2 regions of the Pedobacter sp. GSP4 genome follow, and region 2 is predicted to be linked to the other one. Evidence: riboswitches for the same ligand, from Rfam matches in the RefSeq annotation. Region 2 holds a riboswitch; the other holds the start of a gene.
What was found. A riboswitch is a leader RNA that binds a small molecule or an ion and turns the genes downstream of it on or off. The one in region 2 is predicted to bind fluoride.

Region 1 (7,860 bases), on a different contig from region 2:
TAGCAGAAAAATGAGACAGGTATGCTGAAAGCGAAAGTGAATGGCCCAGCCTAGCAGCCAAAGGAACAAGGCAACCATACTTCCTATTGCAATGGCAACAGGAAGTATAAGCAGCGTCCATCGAACCGCATATTTAAAAACCGAAAGGTGTTCAAATAAAAATTTATTATGTTTCATTGTAGGTTAGCGGCTGATTTATAATTTTTTATAAAAAGTATTGATTCCTGCAAATGATGCCCTATCACCAAGTTCTTCTTCTATCCGAAGCAACTGGTTAAATTTAGATACCCTTTCAGAGCGGCAGCCACTTCCTGTTTTGATGTGCCCCGCACCGGTAGCGACAACCAGATCCGCAATTGTCGTGTCTTCAGTTTCACCACTGCGGTGAGAAATAAAGCAATTGTAACCGTTTTTTTGGGCTAGTTCTACGGCCTTTAGCGTTTCGGAAACTGTACCGATCTGGTTCAATTTAATCAGTACGCTGTTTGCAATGCCCTGGTCGATTCCCTGCTGGATAATACTCGGGTTGGTGCAGAATATATCATCTCCAACCAATTCCACTTTGTCTCCCAAAAGGCTGGTCAGCTTTTTCCATCCCTCCCAATCGTTTTCGCCCAACCCGTCTTCCAACAGGATAATTGGGTACTCTTTTAACCATCCTTCCCAAAAGCCAATCATTTCATCTGTTGTGATCCGTTCTTTAGAACTTTTATAAAATTCATATTTTCCATTATTCCACATTTCGCTGGTCGCTGGGTCAAGACAAAGGGAAATATCCTTGCCTGGAGCAAAACCGGCAATATGTATCGCTTCCATGATGATTTGGACGGCTTCCTCATTAGAACTCAGATTTGGCGCAAACCCACCTTCGTCACCAACTCCGGTATAATAGCCTTTCGCTTTTAGCAGACTTCTCAGGGAATGAAAAACAGCTTCGCCCATACGGATACTTTCCTTAAACGAGGGGGCGTTATGAGGGGCAATCATAAATTCCTGAAAATCGATGTTGTTATCAGAATGCCTTCCCCCATTAATGACATTCATGCACGGTACGGGCATTACGTAACCTTCCCTTTCCACTAGCTGCCTATACAAGGGAATCCCTTTTGCAACGGCCGAAGCCCGGGCGAAGGCGATTGAGGCCGCAAGCATCGCATTTGCGCCGAGCCTTGATTTATTCTCGGTTCCATCCAGACCAATTATATGATCATCGAAGGCCTGCTGACCCTCAAAGGATAAGCCGGTGACTGATTTGCCGACTTCGACGTTAATCCCTTTTACTGCTTTTTCCACGCCTTTACCATTATAGCGCTCTGGATCACCATCTCTAAGCTCTACGGCTTCTTTTTCACCCGTACTTGCCCCGGATGGAGAAATACCCCTTGCTGTTGTTCCGTTAAGAGTGACTTCTACTTCTACTGTCGGATTGCCCCTGGAATCCAAAATTTCACGGGCATGAATTTTAGTTAATTTCATAGTTTTTTGTTTTATATTGATTTTTAGTATTTCGGTTGCTTACAAATAATTGAGTTTCTCAAAAGATCAAAACCAGTGTTCCCCCAATGATCAGCAGGGCACCAAAGAATACTTTCAGGGTAAGAGCTTCTTTCAGGAACACCATTGCAAGTATAATAGTTAGGGCAACACTCAACTTATCAACAGGGGCGACCTGGGACACTTTCCCGATCTGCAAAGCCTTGTAGTAGAATATCCAGGACAAGCCGGTGGCAAGGCCAGATAAAAAAAGAAATAGCAGGTTATGCTTTGACAGTTCCGTAATTCCTTTAAGTTCGCCTCTGGCCATTACGATCCCCCAGGCTACAATCAGTATTACCACCGTTCGTATGGCAGTAGCCAAATCAGAATTGACATTGGTTACGCCGACTTTTGCAAAGATGGCCGTAAGGGAAGCAAAGAAAGCTGATAATAGCGCGTAGATCCACCACATAGTTTTATGTTAATTTTCCGTTATTGAATAATTCCAAAGTAAATGAGTACAAGAACCGTTGCTCCGGCAATGATCCGGTAAATGCCGAACCAGCGGAAAGAATGCTTTTGAAGATAGGTGATGAAAGAGCGGATGGCCATCCATACATCCCACCCGCACCTGCTTTACTTAAATGAATGATCGTAGTTAGATTCGGTTCATGGGAAGGGCGTAGACGCTTAACGGTGTTTTTAATCAGTCCTGAAGCAATCTGATCTGCACTAGCAACTAGTAGCGCAATGGTAATAAGAACCTGCCAAATTTTTTTGCAGAAATTCTGGAAGAGGCAATAAATAATGAAGGCATAAAAAGGAAGCCAAAAACGCTTATCACTGGCCCAGTACATGATCGTATCCCAGAATGCATTATGGTGCTGATTTATCCACAAGAACCATTCAGTTTCAACCGGCAGGACCATTGCTAACACTGATCTCACTTTGGCAGACAGACAAAGTAAGACAAGCGCAATTAAGATAGCTGCCAGCAATAAGAGTTGAGAATTTATTTTTAATTTTTTCACCTACAATACTTTGACCGGCAGATTTTATTACCTGCTGGAATTTCTATTGTAGGTGCCATCAGCTTTTGAAAAAAGCGGTTGAATCGGAAGGACACCATTTCCGTATTGCAAATATAATACTAATAAAATGATGTGCAAAATCTTAAAGTAGGTGTTGAGAATTTAATTTATCACTATTCCTCCTTATTTGAATACGAGAACCAGTTTCTTATTCTTCTACCGTTTAAACAAGCATCATATCACGGGATTAAAGCTTTTCTTAAACAAAATGAAACCGCCTGGAAATAACCATGTTATCTATATAGGAATTTTTTTTATAACCCTAAAAAATTAAAGTTATGGGATACCATGAATGGAAAAACTGTATTGATGCATGCTTAAAGTGTGCTTCAATTTGCAATCATTGTGCAAGTTCATGCACTCAGGAAGAAGACGTGAAAATGATGGCGCGGTGTATTGAGCTTGATATGCAATGTGCAGCCATCTGCTACTCTGCCGCTCAATTGATGAGTATGGGTAGCTCTTTTGCTCAAGACATTTGCCGTATTTGCGCAGATATTTGCCAGCAATGCGGAGATGAGTGTAGTAATCATCATACCCAGCATTGTCAGGAATGTGCAGATGCTTGTAAGGCTTGTGCGGAAGAATGCAGAAGAATGACAGGAGTAGCTGCTTAAGATGCCAATCACCGTGAGCATTAATTGATTAAGGGCAGCATTCTAGTTGCCCTTTCATTTTTATAAATAGGCAAATTTATTCCATTCATTTTATTTTCATTATTCCCTCATTATTTGATATTTACCAAGGTTTGAGGTTGTTCTTGGTATGTCCTTTCTCTAGCCTTAAAAAAATGGGTTTTTTAGGATATGATTCTCATAAACTCATTCCATTATTCAAATAAGAATTTCAGTTTTTGATGATGAGTACTTGATAATTCGAATTCTATGAAAATGAAGGCTAGATGCGAGTTGAGGAATGCATTAAATAATGCATGAACTTTCAATTCCCGCTTCATCAAATTATTTCAAAAAACAAAAAATACAAATTTCATTTCAATGGCGGTGTTAAATCAATCACGTTGTTAAACCGAGGGTATGTACCTTCTAAATTAAATGCAAGCTACATGGCATTTGCGCATAATTGTAAAAAAATTTAGACCAAACGGATTTCCCCCCGTTTATCCTATAATTGAATAATATTCAAGCTGATCGATGTTCGCAATTGAAACTAATCCACATGCTTATTTGGCTAATTAGATAGCAGTTTATGGAGTTCAACACTGATGTCTAGACAATTGGTGTTTTATAAATAGTTGCGGTATATCTTAATTTTAGGGAAAATTCTAAAAAGTTCGAACCGAAAAATTCAATTTAATCTATTGTAAGTGACTTATTTTCAAGTTCTTAATGTTTAAAAAATAAGAGGCATACTTTTTAGATGCCTCATATTGCCACTTAGTAGGGTCAACCCGCGGAAGTTCGACCCTTTTTGAGCATTGTGAAGCTGTGGTTAATTTTGATAAAGTTTTGAACAACAAGATGGAGGGACAGTATAGGAAAAAGAAATTATTCGATGACAATCGAAAGTAGGGTGAGAAATATCGTAACCTAATATTTGTTGATATTTTGTAACGGTTTTGTTGCGGTTTATCCTCTCATCTTTTTAGATTAATGCAGATTTTAGCGCCTATATATTTAGGTTGTTAAATTTGAAGGGTTTGAAAGTTAAGCAGGTACCAAATTGCTCTATAATTGGAGTCGTCTTGCTGTACCTGATTATCTCTTTGGGCAATATCTTTTTTTTATCCAACCTCTCCCTTTTAGAGTCCGCCCGGGGAATAAAATCAGCTGCGCAGTACAAAGGTAGCTTTTCTCCGCTTGGAAAGGATTCAAAAATTACCAGACAATTTAAGTGTATCCTTGATGAACGCAAGAAAACCGTGCTTCCTGTTTTGGAAGCTTTTCTTATCGGCGTCATCTTATTTTTGGGGCTTTCGCTTTTAGCCTCTAACCTAAACAGGTATTTTCTTGAGATCAGATACAGGATTGCCGGATCAGTCCCAATTTATATTTCCAACCAGGTCTTTCGGATCTGAGATTTATCTCAATTTTCTTTTATTGACAGGTCCTTCAAATGATGAAGTGACGACGGCCGGTTAATCACCGTGTTTCCTGTCCAAGACGTCCGTCAAATCTTTTTCCTTAAATTTTAATTTAAAGACATGATCCGTATTAAACAGATTTTCTGTTTGTTCCCACTTTTATATATGGGGCTGGAAAGCCATGCCCAAACCTCCCCAAAGCCCATCGGGATCGTTGATCTGATCGATCACGTGACCGCTTTTTCACCTTCACTGGCCGCTGATTCAGCAACAGTTGATATACGTGCCGCCCAGTTAAGAGAGACCGCGGCGAATGCCCTTCCAAATCTGAAGCTTAATTATCAGGCAGATCTGGGCTCAAACAATAACGTGGCAGGACCTTATATGGCCTTTGGTATAGTTCCCTCCAATTCCAGAGGTGTTAGGACTGAAAGCACTACCAAGGCTACACTTACTAATCTTGGTATTGTCTCCCTTGATTGGGAGGTCTATAATTTTGGTGCCTATAAAGCTCAGAATGCAGTCGCCAAATCAGAACTTGTCGTTGAACGATCCAAGTTTGCCCAGCGCCGATACCAGACAAGGGCCATCGCTATTGATGATTACCTGAGTCTACTAAAGCTTCAGGACATGCTATCCATTCAAGCAAGCAATATCAGTCGCAATGAGCAGATCAACCGTTCGATTTTATCCCTTGCCAGAAGCGGTGTGCGTCCGGGTGTGGATACCAGTATCGCAGGGGCCGAACTCTCCAAATCAAGATTGAACTATATTGAAATGGACAATACCTACAGACAGGTTCAGCTCGACATTGCAGCAATCAGCGGGCTAAATCCGGAAAGTATTGTCGCTGACAGTACGATCCTGGATCGGCTAAAATCGCTTGAGGTAAACCTATCGGTAAAGTTGACCGACAGTTCAAGCCATCCGCTGCTTGATTTCTACAAAAGCAATTATCTAAGCAGCGTTGAGAAGGAAAACCTGGTCAAAAAAGCCTATAATCCAAAGGTAAGCCTGCAAGCTGCTGCCTGGTCAAGGGGATCAAGCATTGATGCCAATGATAATTTCAACAGTCTCTCGAATGGCTTGGAATGGCAACGGGAAAATTACCTCGTGGGCGTAGGGATCAGTTATAACTTATTTGATCTGCGCAGGCGTCAGTTGAAGCTTAGGACCCAAAAGGCCAGTAGCAATTTTTACTTAAAGGAACTACAGCAGGAAAGGTTAATGTTATCAAATGCCGCCCTTCAAGCAGGACTTGAGATCAGTACCGCGCATAAAAGACTCGATGAAATACCAAACCAGCTAAAGGCAGCGGCCGCAGGGTATCGCCAGAAGCTCTCGCTTTATAAGAACGGGCTGACCGACATCATTGAGCTCAATGCAGCCCTGACCATCCTTTACCGTGCAGAAACCGATTTTGTCAACGCAAAATATCTGTACATCCGGGCGCTTTTTCAAAAGGCTATCGCCACCAACCAAGTAGATTCACTGTTAAACACATTAAAATAATAAAGATATGTCAATGGTTACCTCGGCCCTGAAAAAGCCGATTACAACAGTGGTGATCACCGCGAGTTTACTGCTCTTTGCAGTTCTCAGTGCGCTGAAGATCCCAATAGATATTTTCCCCCAGCTTAATTCGCCGACAATATATGTTATTGAATCCTACGGAGGTATGTCTCCACAACAGATGGAGGGCTTCTTCTCCACTCGTCTACAGGATCAGTTTCTTTATGTTAATGGCGTTAAGAATATTACCGCCAAAAACATTCAGGGTTTGACGATGCTAAAGCTGAGTTTTTATGAAAGCACCAATATGGCAGAGGCTTCTGCCCAAGTTGCCTTGCAGGTTAACCGGGCCATGAAGTTCTTCCCTCCAGGCGCTTTGCCTCCGCAGGTGGTCCGCTTTGATGCCTCTTCACTGCCAGTAGGCCAGCTTGTACTCTCGGCCAAATCCCGCAGTCTGAAAGAAATCTATGATATGGCGGCAACGCGTATCAGGCCCATGTTTTCCTCTGTCGCAGGGCTTTCAGCGCCACCGCCATTCGGTGCCAATTCCCGCTCGATTACCATTAGTGTAGATCCGAGCAAATTAAGGAGTTATAATCTGACTCCGGACGAGGTGGTAGGGGCTTTATCCAAGTTCAATGTCATGTCTCCTTCGGGAAATCTAAGGTTGGACAATACCATGATGGTGACCTCTATGAACTCCCTGGTTAAAACGGTCGATGAATTCAACAACATTCCAATAGCTACAAAAAACGGCGTTTCAATATTGGTAAGGGATGTGGCAAGGGTTGCCGATGCAGCGGATGTTACCGTGGATTATGCATTGATCAACGGGAAACGGTCTGTGTATATTCCTGTGGTCAAAACAGCAGACGCCTCGACTTGGTCAGTGGTAAAGTCCTTAAAGGCCAAAATCCCCGAAATGCAGAGCCTCTTGCCGGACGATGTCCACATCTCTTATGAATTTGACCAGTCTGTTGCCGTTATCAACTCGGTAAAAAGCCTGATCACTGAAGGTGGTCTTGGTGCACTATTAACGGGCCTAATGGTGTTGCTATTCCTGCGTGATCTGCGAAGCAGTCTTATCGTGGTGATCACCATTCCGGTATCGATTTTAATTGGGGTGCTTTTACTAGGCATGTTCGGTCAGACCATAAATATCATGACCTTGAGCGGTCTGGCACTTGCAATAGGGATCCTGGTCGATCAGGCAACGGTGACGATCGAAAATATCCATCAGCACCTGGAAATGGGCAAGCCCAAACGCGAAGCCATTTACGATGCCTGTGAAGAAATCGCATTCCCGCTGCTGCTCATCCTGCTGTGTATTCTGGCCGTATTTGCACCATCTTTTATGATGAACGGTATACCAAAGGCGATGTTTTTGCCACTATCCCTTTCGATTGGCTTCACCATGGTTGTCTCTTTCATCGTGGCCCAGACCTTAGTTCCCATTCTATCCAACTGGATGATAAACGAAGAACGTTACCAGCACTATGACCATGGTAAGATCCATGCTCATGCAGGAGAGGCCCTGGACGAGAGGCAAGGAGAGCAGGTAGAAAAGCATCTGCAAAATGAAAAGGATGAACCGGAAAAAAATGATTTCTTTGAAAGGGTGAAGGTGCGGTTTATGGCAATCATCCAGCGGTGGATGCCGATGAAAAAAGGTATTGTCGGGATTTATTTAGTTCTGGTCATTTCTCTTGCAGGACTGGGATTTGTTTTTATTGGAAAGGA
Region 2 (7,860 bases):
GCCGATGGCGAAAAATTAACCAAAGACCAGCTAAAAAATGCAGTTAAACTTAAAACCATTGGCTACCTGGGCAGCGCAAAAACTAAAATAGATTTTGATCTGTGTACCAAACAGGGAATCGTAGTTTTCGACGATCCGAAAAACAATCCGCGTAACCTCGATTTTATTCCGAAACGGGTAACCGATTTTATGAACACCGGAGCAACCTATTTAAGTAGCAATTTTCCGAACCTGCAGTTGCCAAAAATCGATAAATCGCACCGTTTAATCCATATCCATAAAAACGTTCCTGGTATTATGGCAAAGATCAATACTGTTTTTGCCAAGCACGATATCAATATTGTTGGTCAGTTTTTGATGACTAATGCCGAAATTGGTTATGCCATTACCGATATCAATGCCGAATACGATAAACAATTGTTTAAATCACTAAAAAAGATTGAGCATACCATCAAGTTTAGGGTGTTGTATTAGTACTTACACTGTCATTCTGAGTTTGAATTTATTTTATAAAACTCAATATGAATGACACCCTATCCGGGATCGTCATTTCGAGCGGACCCGATAGCTATCGGGTGCAACGTAGCCGAGAAATCTTTTTCTGTAGATTTCTCCATTACGATGCCGGTGAAAAACCGGCTAGCTTCAGTCGAAATGACGATTCTTCTATTAGGTTTTCAATAGTACTACAATAAAGAATCTCTGGCCAATAAAATGCTGGATTCAATTATTTGGTAATAAAATCAGTTAATTAATGGTAATTACTAATAACTAACAGATTCTTCACTGCGTTCAGAATGACAATCAGTTTACCTCAAAAACTGGTGCCGCTTCAACAATAAATGTTTAGGTGCGCCAATCGTTTGCGATCTGTAAATTCCGGTATGGCCCGAAAATAAATAGGCCGTAACACAGGCTAAGGCAATGTAAACGCCAGATGCTGTGCCGAACAGCTCTACACCCATAAAAATACAGGCCAATGGTGTATTTGCGGCCCCTGCAAAAACAGCTACAAAGCCCATTCCTGCCAGTAAACCAACCGGCAACGGAACGAAGAGGCTTAAGCAGCTCCCCAATGTTGCCCCAATGAAGAAAAGTGGCGTAACCTCTCCACCTTTAAATCCTGCACTGAGCGTAAAAGCGGTTAAAAATAGTTTTATAGCAAAAGTGTAAAATGCTTCCTGTTGTGTAAAAGCTGCTGAAATAACTGGTATACCCAAGCCAATATAACGGGTGTTTCCAATGAGGTAAATAATCGCTACCAACACAATTCCCCCAATAAATGGCCTTAATGGCGGGTATTTAATTTTAGCAAATACTTTAGATAAACCATGGTTTAAGGTAGAAAAAGACCTCGCTGTTAGGCCGAACAATATACCCGTACCTAAGGCCAACAGCAAATTTATCGCATTTATTGCGGGCACCGAAGCTATAGCATAATGCGTGTGGCCTACGCCCCAGGCTTTGCAGGCATAATCGGCAACAACTGCCGTGATAAACGATGGAAGAATTGCACTGTAGGTTAAGCTGCCCACCACAAAAACTTCGAGGCCGAATACGGCGCCGGCTAATGGTGTTCCAAAAACAGAAGCGAAACCAGCGCTGATGCCGCAGATTAAGATAATTTTCCTGTCCCTGGGTTTTAGTTTAAACATTTTGGTAAGCTGATCGGCAAATGCACCTCCAATCTGTACAGCTGTGCCTTCTCTTCCTGCCGAGCCCCCGAATAAATGGGTAATAATTGTTCCGGCAAAAATTAGCGGCGCCATAATTAACGGAATAACCTTTTTGGGCGATTGCAGTTCTTCTATCAGCAGGTTATTGCCCTTTACCACATCGGCACCCCAATAATAATAAGCAAGGCCAATTGTTAAACCTGCAACAGGTATAAAGCCAATAACCCAAAGGTGTTGTTCGCGGTAGTTGGTTGCCCAGTTTAAACTTTCTAAAAATAGGGCAGAGGCAGAGCCGATAATTCCACCAAGCAAAGCTGAAATAAGCAGCCACTTTAAGGTGCTGAGTAAAAGTAATGCGAAATCGAGCTTAATATAGCGTTTAGTAGACAGAAGAAATCCTTCTGTTAATTTTTTAACAGGCATTTGAATTCAATTTTAAATAAAATCGTAGGAGTCATCAGCCTGTTTGGGCGGTTTTGGCGGTACCCCATCGCCATCATTCCAAATGTATAAAATTTAGTTATTTGTTGCAAAATCTTTATCACCTTTGTGCAGCTAACTTTAAACAATGGATTTCACACCCGAAATAATAAACAAACTAAACCAGCTACAAGAAAAGTATACGGCCATGGGGCAAGATATGGCATCCTATTTGGATGGACTGCTCTACGCCGATTTTTTAACGTATTGGGATTACATCCATCTCGATACATTATTGAGCCTGCAGAGCCCTAAAACGCCAATTCCTGATGAAGAAATCTTTATCATGTACCATCAGATTACAGAGCTTTATTTTAAACTTGCCCTGCACGAGTGTAAGCAGATTGCCGAACATGAAAACTTAACCGCCGAATTTTTTACGGCCCGTGTAAAACGCATTAACGCTTATTTTAATGCATTAACCACTTCTTTCGAGGTGATGGTAGATGGCATGGAAAAAGAGCAGTTTTTAAAATTCAGGATGTCTTTATTGCCTGCCAGCGGATTTCAGTCGGGCCAATATAGGATGATAGAAATCTGTGCTACCGATTTCATCCGTTTGGTAGACAAGAGCAAACGTGAAGAACTGAGTACGGCAACTATTGCAGAGCAGTTCGAATACATTTACTGGAAATTCGGCGCTACCGAGCTGGCTTCGGGAAAACAGACTTTAACGCTAAAACAGTTTATCAAAAAATATGCTGCGCAATTTTTGCAACTGGCCGAAGATCGCAGTCTTACCAATTTTTCGGCTCTTTACCATCAGTTACAGGCTAATGGGGAAGATGTTACCGCTCTTGCGGATGAGTTGCGCAAACTGGATCTGTACGTAAATGTAGAATGGCCTTTATCGCATTATAAATCGGCTGTACGCTATCTGGAAAAAGATCCGGTTGATGTTGCTGCAACAGGTGGCACCAACTGGCAAAAGTATCTGCCTCCGCGTTTCCAAAAAAGAATTTTCTATCCTTACCTATGGAGTGAAGAACAAATGGAAGAATGGGGCAAAGGATGGGTGCTTAGTGTACTTAAAACACTCAAAAACAAAGATTAATATTGTAAAAAGCTATTAAAAAAGGCTGTTTTTTCTTAATTTGCGCGAAATAATTAATGATTGACTTAGTGAATGATAGAATGGTTGAATTGCGTTATGCAAATCCATTCATTCAATCAAAATTCAATCATTCAAAATTAAAAAAAGTATGACCGAGACATTAGATATAAAAATCACTAAAGCAAACGAAACACGTTTGACTGTTACTGATTTTTCGCAATTACCGTTCGGTAAGGTTTTTACCGATCACATGTTTACTGCCGACTACGAAGATGGCGAATGGAAAAATCTACAGATTATTCCCTACGGGCCAATTCCAATGAGCCCAGCTATTTCAGCGCTTCATTATGGACAGGCTATTTTTGAAGGGTTGAAAGCTTACCGTCAGCCTGATGGAAAGATTAGTGTATTCCGTGCAGATAAAAACTTCGAACGTTTTAATAAATCTGCGGCAAGAATGTCTATGCCAACCATTCCTGAGGAAGTTTTTATGCAGGGTTTGGCTGCTTTAATCAATGTAGACGAGAAATGGGTGCCAAATCAGGAAGATTACGCATTGTATATCCGTCCGGTAATGTTTGCTATGGACCCTTATTTAGGGGTTAAAGCTTCTGATACCTATAAATTTGCTTTATTAACCACGCCAACTGGCCCATATTACAGCAGTGCATTAAAAGTTAAAATCGAAACTGAATTTACACGTGCAGACGACGGTGGTGTTGGCTTTGCTAAAACTGCCGGAAATTATGCCCGTTCACTGTACCCTTTTGAGCAGGCTAAAAAAGAAGGTTATGATCAGTTAATCTGGACCGATTCTGTAACGCATGAATTTATTGAAGAAGCTGGAACCGCAAACTTACTTTTTGTAATTAACGGAAAACTGGTAACCCCATCGGTACGGAGCACGGTTTTAGATGGTGTTACCCGCGATACCATTATCAAATTAGCCAAAGAGGCAGGTGTAGAAGTAGAAGAACGTAGGGTTTCGGTTAAAGAGATAATTGAAGGCATTGAAAACGGTAGTTTAACCGAGGCTTTTGCTGCCGGAACTGCAGCTACGGTAACCCACGTTGGCGAGCTAGGCTATAACGGACAACTTTATACATTGACCGATCCTTCAACAAGACATATTTCAAATGGCATTGCTAAAAAACTGAACGATATCCGTTATGGATTAGCACCAGATGAATTTGGTTGGAACAGGGTTTTATAACCAAAAGAAAATCAACAAAAAAAACCGGTGCAGATGCTGCATCGGTTTTTTTATGGTTAAAGCTCTCCGTTTTCGACTTTGCTTTTTCAGCTTTAATCTTTTAACTTATTTTATTTATCTAGTATTACCACGCCTTTAGCTTCGAATGCCAGTTCCTTTTTAGGGTCGGTAATTTTGGCTACTTCTTCAGGAGATTTTTTTGCATCTTCTGCATAATGACGTAAGGTTTCTACAGAAATGGTCTGTTTTTTTGCTAAACCATCTAAAACCACTTTTTTACCTACAATATCCATTGGCATAAAAAAAGCATAATCCTTAAAGGTTACGCGCATCGGATCGCCATTTGGCATTTCAAGGGCCATCCAGCAGCCTTTTTTCTTGCAAACATCAACAACTTTGCCTTCAATTTTCATTTCTGAAATTTTCTTGTCTCCCATTGCGGCTTCCATTTTCGCTGCCGGTTTTACATCGCCAGGTTTAACTTCTTCGCCAAATTTCTGGCCGGTATATGCGGTTTGTGCAAATACAAGTGCCGCAAATAAGCAAAAGCTTAGGCTCAACATGATCTTTTTCATCCTTTTATGGTTTTATTTTGTTCCGATTATTATCTTTTTCAAAGTTATTTAAAATTTTTCTAAATAATGGAAACAAAAAACCCCCCGCTGGTCTCCACCAACGGGAGGATAATCATCCCTATTTTCGTGTATGACTCACCAAGAGATGGTGTACACTATGTAAATACTAATAGGCAAACCTTAAACCAAATGTGGTTTATTGTTTAATTTTTTATCAAGTTATTTATAATCAGCTGTTTAATTTGTTTTAATTGGGTTGCCTAAATTAAGCAAGGTGGGGAAACGTGGAATTTTTTCAACGATTTGGGGAAAATTATTTCCCCAATTCCCCAATCTTGTTACCCAAAAACAAGACTAAATACTTCTTCTATTTTACTTACCGCTTTAATTTCCAGGTTGTATTTTTCTAAAGCGATACCTTTTAAATTGTATTTCGAAATATAGATGATTTCAAAGCCCAATTTATCTGCTTCGGCAATGCGTTGCTCTATTCTGTTAACTGCCCTTATTTCTCCTGATAAGCCAACCTCTGCCGCAAAACAGTTTTTAGATGATACAGCAATATCCTGATGGGAAGAAATAATAGCGATGAGTACAGCCAAATCAATAGCTGGGTCTTCAACCCTAATTCCGCCCGCAATATTTAAGAAAACATCCTGTGTGCTTAACCTAAAACCACAGCGTTTTTCGAGTACGGCCAACAGCATATTCATTCTTTTGGTATCAAAGCCTGTAGCCGATCGCTGCGGTGTTCCGTAGGCGGCGGGGCTCACTAAGGCCTGGGTTTCTATCAGCATTGGCCTTGCGCCCTCTAAAGTGGCAGCAATGGCTATCCCGCTTAACTCCTCATCGCGTTGCGATAATAAAATTTCTGAGGGATTGGAAACCTCGCGAAGGCCACTTCCCTGCATTTCGTAGATGCCCAGTTCTGCTGCGGCACCGAACCTGTTTTTGATTGATCTTAAAATGCGGTAAACATGGTGCCTATCGCCCTCAAACTGTAAAACGGTATCAACCATGTGCTCCAGTATTTTTGGGCCTGCAATGGCGCCATCTTTGGTAATATGGCCTATGAGGAAAACAGGAACACCTGTTTCTTTTGCAAAACGCAATAACTCAGCCGTGCATTCGCGTACCTGCGATACGCTGCCCGGCGTAGAGTCGATGTGTGAAGAGTGTAGTGTTTGGATAGAGTCTACCACCAATATTTCTGGTTCCAGTATTTCTATCTGCTTAAAAATATTCTGGGTTGATGTTTCGGTTAGGATATAACAGTTGGATGAAGGTTGATCCTGAATCCGTTCTGCACGCATTTTGATCTGCTGCTCGCTCTCTTCGCCCGAAATATAAAGCAGTTTCTTTCCTTTTAGGTTTAGCGCAAGCTGAAGCATCAAAGTTGATTTTCCGATGCCCGGTTCACCGCCGATGAGTACTAGCGATCCTTCTACTAGTCCTCCGCCCAGTACACGGTCCAGTTCTTTGTCGCCTGTTAATATTCTGCGTTCGGTTGAGGATTGAATTTCATCTACCTTGCTGGGTTTGCTCAGCTTCCGGGTGCTGGTTTCGCTTTTCCACGTTGGTACCGATGCGGGGCTTTTTTCTACAATTTCTTCTACGAAAGTGTTCCATTGGTTGCAAGATGGGCATTTGCCAAGCCATTTAGCCGATTCGTATCCACAGCTCTGGCAGAAGTATGCTGTTTTTGATTTTGCCAATTGATTAAGATTTTAGATTACGAATTTAGCCTTTATTGGGGATAAACCTCGCAGGTTTTTAAAACCTGCGAAGTTTAATTTCAGTTGGTCGAGATCTGCAATCTCGACCTTAATAACTGTGGATTTTTAATCTACTAAAGGATTTTAGATCCTTAGTCCGGAAGATGGGATTGCAAATCCCGACTAACTGGAGGTTTGAAGCGCAATAAACAAAAAAGCCCGGATGTTTAAATCCGGGCTTCTTGTTAAATGTGCTTTGAGTTATAATTTAATTTCTTCATCTTTTGCTGAGATGAAGTGAAACTCAGTTAAGTAGTATGATGATTGTGCCTTAACTTTAATCCACTGGCCATATTTGAAGAACCAGCGGCGCTGAAGGTTGAAAATCCCTTTGGTAATATAAGCTTCTATGTATGGGTGTACGCAAAGTGTTACACCTTTTTCATTCTGCTCTCTTAAAATATAATTAAGGTTGTTCTCAATATCATCCATTAAAACGATGCTCGCTTTAATTTCTCCAGTCCCATCGCAGGCCGGACATTTTTCTACCGTAACAATGTTCATTTCCGGGCGCACACGCTGCCGGGTAATCTGTACCAAACCAAATTTGCTCGGAGGCAAAATCGTATGTTTGGCTCTATCCAACAACATCAGCTCACGCAAATAATCGAATAGCATTTTACGGTTTGTTGGCTTGTGCATATCGATAAAATCGATTACCACAATACCGCCCATATCGCGTAAACGCAATTGTCGGGCAATTTCTTTAGCCGCCTCTTTATTTACCTGTAAAGCATTTTCCTCTTGGTTTTCTTTACTGGCAGTACGGTTTCCACTGTTCACATCAATAACGTGAAGTGCTTCGGTGTGCTCTACAACTAAATAGGCACCACCCGGTAAGTTTACTGTTTTTCCGAAAGCATTTTTAATCTGCTTTTCTATTCCAAAATGATCGAAGATTGGTTCTTTCTGTTTGTACAGTTTCACAATTTTTTCCATTTCAGGAGAAATGTCGTGAACGTAAGAACGGATATCATCGTACAGTTCGGGCGTACTCACATAAACGTTTGTAAAATCAGGGTTCAGAATATCACGGATTAACGTAGATGATCTGTCCATTTCTCCCCAAACCCTTTTTGAAGGTTCG

Region 1: it holds a riboswitch for fluoride, as region 2 does, so the genes downstream of both, ACS5PU_RS11115 (hypothetical protein) here and ACS5PU_RS10235 (voltage-gated chloride channel family protein) in region 2, are expected to answer to the same signal.

What each region holds. Positions count from the first base shown of each region.
Region 1 is NZ_JBPZIR010000004.1:54,399-62,258, forward strand. Features, by position in the region: gene ACS5PU_RS11100 (voltage-gated chloride channel family protein) at 1-177, opposite strand, end outside; gene eno (phosphopyruvate hydratase) at 196-1,476, opposite strand; gene ACS5PU_RS11110 (EamA family transporter) at 1,535-1,948, opposite strand; gene ACS5PU_RS11115 (hypothetical protein) at 1,953-2,507, opposite strand; fluoride riboswitch at 2,550-2,618, opposite strand; gene ACS5PU_RS11120 (four-helix bundle copper-binding protein) at 3,020-3,184, shown strand; gene ACS5PU_RS11125 (TolC family protein) at 4,729-6,120, shown strand; gene ACS5PU_RS11130 (efflux RND transporter permease subunit) at 6,128-7,860, shown strand, end outside.
Region 2 is NZ_JBPZIR010000003.1:692,543-700,402, forward strand. Features, by position in the region: gene ACS5PU_RS10230 (HAD-IB family phosphatase) at 1-474, shown strand, start outside; gene ACS5PU_RS10235 (voltage-gated chloride channel family protein) at 810-2,099, opposite strand; fluoride riboswitch at 2,118-2,180, opposite strand; gene ACS5PU_RS10240 (tryptophan 2,3-dioxygenase family protein) at 2,245-3,210, shown strand; gene ACS5PU_RS10245 (branched-chain amino acid aminotransferase) at 3,359-4,423, shown strand; gene ACS5PU_RS10250 (DUF4920 domain-containing protein) at 4,534-4,998, opposite strand; gene radA (DNA repair protein RadA) at 5,337-6,713, opposite strand; gene ACS5PU_RS10260 (Rne/Rng family ribonuclease) at 6,975-7,860, opposite strand, start outside.